DNA from 2 places in the Limnohabitans sp. TS-CS-82 genome. Region 1 is predicted to be linked to the other one. Evidence: riboswitches for the same ligand, from Rfam matches in the RefSeq annotation. Region 1 holds a riboswitch; the other holds the start of a gene.
The links. Region 1 has a riboswitch for glycine ahead of C5F52_RS24450 (D-amino acid dehydrogenase). Riboswitches for the same ligand answer to the same signal wherever they lie in the genome.
Positions count from the first base shown of each region.

Region 2: another riboswitch for glycine. It lies ahead of C5F52_RS23160 (D-amino acid dehydrogenase); the one in region 1 lies ahead of C5F52_RS24450 (D-amino acid dehydrogenase).

Region 1 is NZ_PTQX01000016.1:79,410-83,166, reverse strand. Features, by position in the region: gene C5F52_RS24455 (FAD-dependent monooxygenase) at 1-378, shown strand, start outside; gene C5F52_RS24450 (D-amino acid dehydrogenase) at 576-1,850, opposite strand; glycine riboswitch at 2,021-2,121, opposite strand; gene C5F52_RS24445 (M20 aminoacylase family protein) at 2,149-3,321, opposite strand; gene C5F52_RS24440 (tripartite tricarboxylate transporter substrate binding protein) at 3,323-3,757, opposite strand, start outside.
Region 2 is NZ_PTQX01000014.1:152,443-156,199, forward strand. Features, by position in the region: gene C5F52_RS23155 (PPK2 family polyphosphate kinase) at 1-586, shown strand, start outside; gene C5F52_RS23160 (D-amino acid dehydrogenase) at 563-1,798, opposite strand; glycine riboswitch at 1,971-2,071, opposite strand; gene C5F52_RS23165 (M20 aminoacylase family protein) at 2,102-3,277, opposite strand; gene C5F52_RS23170 (tripartite tricarboxylate transporter substrate binding protein) at 3,279-3,757, opposite strand, start outside.

The DNA.
Region 1 (3,757 bases):
GCAGGCTCAGGCATTCACAAGCTGTCGGACTGGTTGGAAACCAACGCCAACTCACCCATCGTCAAGCACACACGCAAGGGTGAAGACATTGATGCGGTCATCGACTTCCGCGCCGTGTTTCAACAAACCTTCGATCAGCTCGCTTACGAACACATGCCCTCGTTGCTCAAGCCCAAAACAGGCAAGCTGGGTTTGCAAGACCACGCAAAAGTTTTCTGTGTGGACCACAAAGGTGTGGGCGATATTTTTGACATGCGTGGCATCGATCGCGACAAGGGCTGCATGGTGGTGGTTCGTCCTGACCAATATGTGGCGCATGTGTTGCCGTTGGATGGCTATGAGGAACTGTCCGCTTTCTTTGCGGGCGTTCTGCGCTGATTAGCTCTTGGCCCAGCACGAGTTGAGCCAGGGTTGACTGCAGCAGTCCGTCGCTCTGTAATTTTTTAGAAAACGTAGCTTTTAGAAAGACCCGCGATGCGTCTATTGGGTCTAGATATAGCGCTTTGACATAGCTAAAAAACCGAACGGTAGAGATGCACAAGGTACCTCTAACGTTCGGTGAAGGTGCTTTCAGCTTACAGATTGCCAGCAGTGGCTGCGTGCAAATTCATCGCTTGCACCGACGTTTGAGCTGATGCTTTGACGATGGTGTCTGATACCAGCTCAGCGGTCACGGCAGACAGCGTCCAGCCCAAGTGCCCGTGACCGGTGTTGTAGAACACGTTGGCGGCTTTGCCCTGGCCTACGCGCGGCATCATATTGGGCATCATGGGTCGCAAGCCAGCCCATGGCACCACCGAGCGGGTGCTGATGCGGGGGAAGCATTGTTCAACCCACTCAACCAAGGGACGAATGCGGTCCGCACGAATGTCACGGTCGATGCCATTGAATTCGGCAGTACCCGCTACGCGGAAGCGGTTGAGGCCTAAGCGGCTGGTGACCAATTTGGTTTCGTCATCCAGCAAGCTCACGTTGGGTGCGCCCATTTGGCTTTCTTCATCGTTGAGGTTGACCGTGATGGAGTAGCCTTTGACGGGGTAAATATTCACGCGATCGCCCAGCTGAGCTGCAAAGTTTCGGCTGGCAACACCTGCACATACAACCACGCTGTCAAAGGTATGAACACAGGGGGACGCATCCTCTTGTGCCACGGTGATGACGGCTTGTTGGCCGTTGCTTTGAACCGAAGTCACATCTTGGCCATACAGCGTGTGCACACCCAGTCGTGCTGCCGCAGCGGCGAGTCCGTTGGTGAATTTGTGAATGTCACCTGTGGCATCGCTTTCGGTGAAGTAGCCACCGTAGTAAGTACCAGCCAAGGTGGGCTCGATGGCTTTCATTTCCTCTGGGGTCACGGCATGGCGAGGAAGTCCACCCTTGGCCAGCATGACTGACACTTTGCCTGCATGGTCAAACCCTTTTTTGTCGCGGTAGATGTGGAGGATGCCTTCTTTCTTCAGGTCGAAATCAATGCCTTCTTCTTGTGCCCAAGCAAACAAATGTTTGCGAGCTGCGACAGCTAAGCGCGCTGTCTCGACCGTGTTGCGCTCGTAATGGGGCATGGCCGCAATGAACTCTGCAAACCAAGAGAGTTTGTGCCATGTAGGTGCTGGGTTGACCAGCAGCGGCGCGTCACTTTTGAGCATCCACTTGAGGCCTTTGAGGATGGTGGACCAATGCGTCCAAACTTCTGCGTTGGATGCAGACAGTTGCCCGCCGTTCGCAAACGAGGTTTCCATCGCAGCATAGCGATGGCGTTCAAACAAGGTCACGGCAAAGCCGCGTTTGGCTAAGGCGTAGGCTGTTGTGACACCCGTGATGCCGCCGCCAATAACTGCGATTGTTTTCATGATGAAGGAACTTTCAAAACGTCAAGGGTTGAGCTTTGGCATGCAAACACGCATACACAAAGCGCCCCCTCTGTTTTTGGACCTGAGAGATTCACGGTGGCGTGTGACGGCCATCGCTTGCTCCTTCGGTGCACTGACGGACGAATGCGTCAGCAGCTCTTCAGAGTTGGGTCATGTCACCGGTCCGTTTGCCTGAGAGTTTCCGGGGCGGTTGCTCCTTCGGCGCTGCCCAGCACGCTTGGGCGTTGGCAGTCTCTCCCGATGACATGTCGACACAAGGTCGAGTAAAAATCAAATATCAGTTTGCCAGAAATCTTTCTACCAGCGCGACCCAATAAGCAGCGCCAGTGGCAATGTTGTCGTCATTGAAATCGTAGCCTGGGTTGTGCACCATGCACGCACCAGCAGAGTCTGCATCACCGTTGCCAATCAGTAAATAGCTACCCGGTATTTTTTCGAGCATGAACGCAAAGTCTTCACTGCCTGTCAAGGCTGGGCCTTGCAAGGTCACGCGTTCGGAGCCTACTAAATCAAGCGCCACTTGTCGTGCAAAGTCTGTTTCAGATTTTGAGTTCAGCAGCACACAGTAGCCGGGACGCCAATCGATATCGGCACTCACGCCGAAACTCTCGGCTTGCGCAGCTACCAAGGCTTTGATGCGCTGCTCTAACAAACGTCGCACCTCTGGGTTGAGGGATCGCACGCTGAGCTCTAGGGTGGCCAACGCAGGAATGACGTTGTTGGCTTGACCTGCATGCAATGCGCCCACCGTGACGACGGCCGTATCGAGCGGGTCGACGTTGCGCGACACGATGGTTTGCAGCGCCATGACGATGGACGATGCCGCTACCAAGGGGTCTGCCGCGCGGTGGGGCATGGCTCCATGACCACCGGTGCCGTGCACGCGGATGGTCACGTAGTCGCTCGAGGCCATGGCTGCACCGTCACGAAACACAAAGTGCCCCGCAGGTGTGCCTGGCATGTTGTGCATGGCAAAAACAGCATCGCATGGGTGGTGCTCAAACAGGCCGTCCTCCATCATGCGCACCGCGCCGCCGCCGCCTTCTTCGGCTGGTTGAAAAATCAAATTCAAGGTGCCGGTGAATGACGCATCTTGCGCAATCGATTTGGCAGCAGCCAAGAGCATAGCGGTATGACCATCGTGGCCGCATGCATGCATCACGCCGGGTTTCACACTCGACCATTCAGCGCCTGTGGCTTCTTGAATGGGCAGTGCATCCATGTCCGCGCGCAGGCCTAAGCGGCGGCCTTGCCCTCGCGTCAATGTGCCCACCACACCTGTGCCACCCAAACCACGGTGAACAGCATAGCCCCAGCCCTCTAGCTTGGCAGCGACCAAGTCAGACGTGCGGTGCTCTTCAAATGCCAACTCGGGGTGGCGGTGGATGTCGCGGCGCAGTTGGATGAATTCACCCACTCGCTCGGTCAGTGCATCACGCAAGTAGGTCATATCACTGGGGCTGCAAGTCGATCGATTTCGCGATGGCGCGGAATTGTGCCGTGCCATCCACATAGGCTTTATCCACAGCCTTCAAGGACAAAGGCTTGGCAACCAATTGGCTATTGGCGGCCAGACCACTTCTGACGGCAGGATCTGACAGCGAATCAGTGATCGCTTTGTGAATGACTTGAACCACAGGTTCAGGCGTGTCTTTTTTCACAAAGTAGCCTGTCCAAATGTTGAAGGTGAAATTCTTGAGTGACTTGCTTTCGCTGATCGCGGGGTAGTCTTTGACCGACTCCAAGCGCTCGCTGTTGAGCATGGCGAGCACTTTGAGCTTGCCTTGCTTTTGCAACTCCTCATAAGCCTTACCAAAGGGGGCCAAAAAGATATCGACTTGGCTACCCATCAAATCTTGGTTTGCAGGCGCTGCGCCTTTGTAGGG
Region 2 (3,757 bases), on a different contig from region 1:
GATTCGCAGCGTGTTCACGCACGTCAGTCCTTTGGGCGTGCGCGCCGAAGCGTTTGGCGCGCCCAGTGAAGAAGAGAAACGGCATGATTTCTTGTGGCGCATCCACCAAAAAGTTCCTGCCTTGGGAGAAATTGCCATCTTCAACCGCAGCCATTACGAGGATGTGTTGGTCACACGGGTGCGTGGTTGGATCGACAAAGAGACGTGGACGCAACGCTTTCAACACATTCGCAACTTCGAAGCCATGCTCCACGACGCGGGTGTGACCGTGCTCAAGTGTTATTTGCATATCTCCAAAAGCGAGCAAAAAAAACGCCTGCAAGCCCGCATGGACGATCCGAGCAAGCAATGGAAATTGCAAGCCTCGGACTTCGAAGACCGCAAGCTCTGGGCCGATTACATGGCGGCCTACCAAGACGCCATGTCCGCGACCAGCACGCCCCTCGCGCCTTGGTACGTCATCCCAGCCGACCACAAGCCATACCGCGATTTGGTCTTGGCCGAGTTGCTGGTGCAAACGTTAGAAGGCATGGCACTGGCCACGCCTGAACCTCAGTTTGATTTATCGACGGTCAAGCTTCGCTGACTCGGCCACGACATTGCCCAGCATGTCGGCCGTGACTGCCGACAGCGTCCAACCCAAGTGGCCATGGCCGGTGTTGTAAAACACGTTGGCAGCTTTACCTCGACCCACGCGCGGCATCATGTTGGGCATCATGGGGCGCAAACCCGCCCATGGCACCACCGAGCGGGTGTTGATGTTGGGGAAGCATTGCTCCACCCACGCGATCAAAGGACGAATGCGGTCGGCGCGAATGTCGCGGTCAATGCCGTTGAACTCCGCGGTGCCCGCCACACGGAAACGATTCAAGCCCAAACGGCTGGTGACCAACTTGGTTTCATCATCCAACAAACTCACATTGGGTGCGCCAGCTTGGCTCTTTTCATCGTTCAAATTGACGGTGATGGAATAGCCTTTGACGGGGTAAATGTTCACGCGATCGCCGAGTTGGGCTGCGAAGTCGCGGCTGGCCACGCCTGCGCAAATCACCACGCCATCAAAGGTATGCACACTGGGGGCGGCGGCTTGCTGCGTCACGGTGACCACGGCTTGCTGGCCACTGGTCTGCACCGATGTCACCTCTTGGCCGTACAAGGTGCGCACACCCAAACGCTCTGCAGCAGCAGCGAGGCCATGGGTGAATTTGTGAATGTCGCCCGTCGAGTCGCTTTCGGTGAAGTAGCCGCCGTAATACGTGCCTGCCAAGGTCGGTTCAATCGCTTTCATTTCTTCGGGCGAAACAGCACGACGTGGCAAACCGCCTTTGGCCAGCATTTCAGAGACCTTGCCCGCGTGGTCAAACCCCTTTTTGTCGCGGTAAATGTGCAAGATGCCTTCGCGCTTGAGGTCAAAGTCGATGCCCTCTTCTTGCGCCCAAGCAAACAAATGCGCGCGGGCGGCCACGGCCATGCGCGCCGTCTCGACGGTGTTGCGTTCGTAATGGGGCATGGCGGCGATGAACTCGGCAAACCAAGACAGTTTGTGCCAAGTCGGTGCGGGGTTGACCAACAGCGGTGCATCGCTCTTGAGCATCCACTTCAAGCCTTTGAGGATGGTGGACCAATGCGTCCACACCTCAGCGTTGGAGGCCGAGAGCTGGCCACCGTTGGCGAACGAGGTTTCCATCGCGGCGTAGCGATGACGTTCGAACAAGGTCACGGCAAAGCCGCGTTTGGCCAAGGCGTAGGCGGTGGTCACGCCGGTGATGCCGCCGCCAATGACTGCGATTGTTTTCATGAGAAATGAGCTTTCAAAAACGTCGAGGGGTGAAGCGCCAAGCACACAAGCCGCATGCCTAGAGCGCCCCCTCTGTTTCTGGACCTGAGAGATTCACGAACCGCAGGGTGCGGATCGCTTGCTCCTTCGGTGCACTGGCAGACGAATGCGCCAGCAGCTCTTCAGAGATAAATGCGTGTGACCGGTCCCTTTGCCTGAGAGTTTCCGGGGCGGTTGCTCCTTCGGCGCTGCCCAGCACGCGTTGGCGTTGGCAGTCTCTCCCGATCACACGTCGACACGAGGTCGAGTGAATGTCAGATCATTCTAATGAGCGAAAAACTTTTCCGCGAGTGCCACCCAATACGCGGCCCCCGTGGCGATGTTGTCGTCATTGAAGTCGTAGCCGGGGTTGTGCACCATGCACGCGCCCGCGGAGTCGCCGTCACCATTGCCAATGAGCAAGTAGCTGCCGGGTATTTTTTCGAGCATGAAGGCAAAGTCTTCGCTGCCTGTGAGCGCTGGGCCGTGAAGGGTGACGCGCTCAGCGCCCACCAAGTCAAGCGCCACTTGACGCGCAAAGTCGGTCTCAGCCACCGAGTTCACCAGCACGCAGTAGCCGGGTCGCCAATCGATCTCAGCCCTGACACCGAAGCTCTCAGCCTGTGCAGCCACCAAGGCTTTGATGCGCTGCTCTAACAAGCGACGCACCTCGGGGTCCAGCGAACGCACACTGAGCTCCAGGGTCGCCAGCGCCGGAATGACGTTGTTGGCTTGGCCCGCATGCAACGCACCCACCGTGACCACTGCGGTGTGCAGAGGGTCGACGTTGCGCGACACCACCGTTTGCAGCGCCATCACGATAGAAGCCGCAGCCACCAAAGGATCAGCGGCACGGTGCGGCATGGCGCCATGCCCACCTGTGCCGTGAATGCGCAAGGTGACGTAATCGCTGGACGCCATGGCCGCACCATCGCGAAACACAAAGTGCCCCACGGGCGTGCCAGGCATGTTGTGCATGGCAAACACCGCATCGCACGGGTGCTGCTCAAACAAGCCATCGGCCATCATGCGCACGGCGCCACCGCCGCCTTCTTCAGCGGGCTGGAAAATCAAATTCAAAGTGCCATCCCACGTCTGGTCTTGCGCGATGGTTTTAGCCGCCGCCAACAACATGGCGGTGTGACCGTCGTGACCGCAGGCGTGCATCAGGCCCGGTTTGACGCTGGTCCATTCAGCGCCTGTGGCCTCTTGAATTGGCAAGGCATCCATGTCGGCGCGCAGCCCTAGGCGGCGTGCGCTGGTGCCGCGCTTCAAAGTGCCCACCACACCGGTGCCGCCCAAGCCGCGGTGCACGGCATAGCCCCAACTTTCTAACTTGGCGGCGACCAAATCAGAGGTGCGGTGCTCTTCAAACGCCAACTCGGGGTGGCGATGAATGTCGCGGCGCAGTTGAATGAACTCGCCCACCCGGTCTGTCAAGGCATCACGTAAATACGTCATGTCACTGCGGCTGCAAGTTGATCGACTTGGCAATGGCGCGGAACTGCGCCGTGCCATCGACATACGCTTTGCCCACCGCTTGCAGCGACAAAGGCTTGGCCACCAGTTGGCTGTTCGCCTCTAAGCCCGCACGCACGGCGGGGTCGGTCAACGAATCGGTGATGGCTTTGTGAATGGCTTGCACCACGGGTTCAGGTGTTTCTTTTTTCACAAAGTAGCCCGTCCAAATGGTGAAGGTGAAGTTCTTCAAGGACTTGCTTTCTGTGATGGCGGGGTAGTCTTTCACCGACTCCAAACGCTCGCTGTTGAGCATGGCCAACACTTTGAGCTTGCCTTGCTTTTGCAACTCGTCATACGCCTTGCCAAATGGGGCCAAGAAAATATCCACCTGACCGCCCAGCAAATCTTGGTTGGCGGGTGCCGCGCCTTTGTAGGGCACGTGGGTCATTTCAATGTCGGTCACTTTGGACAAGTGCTCGC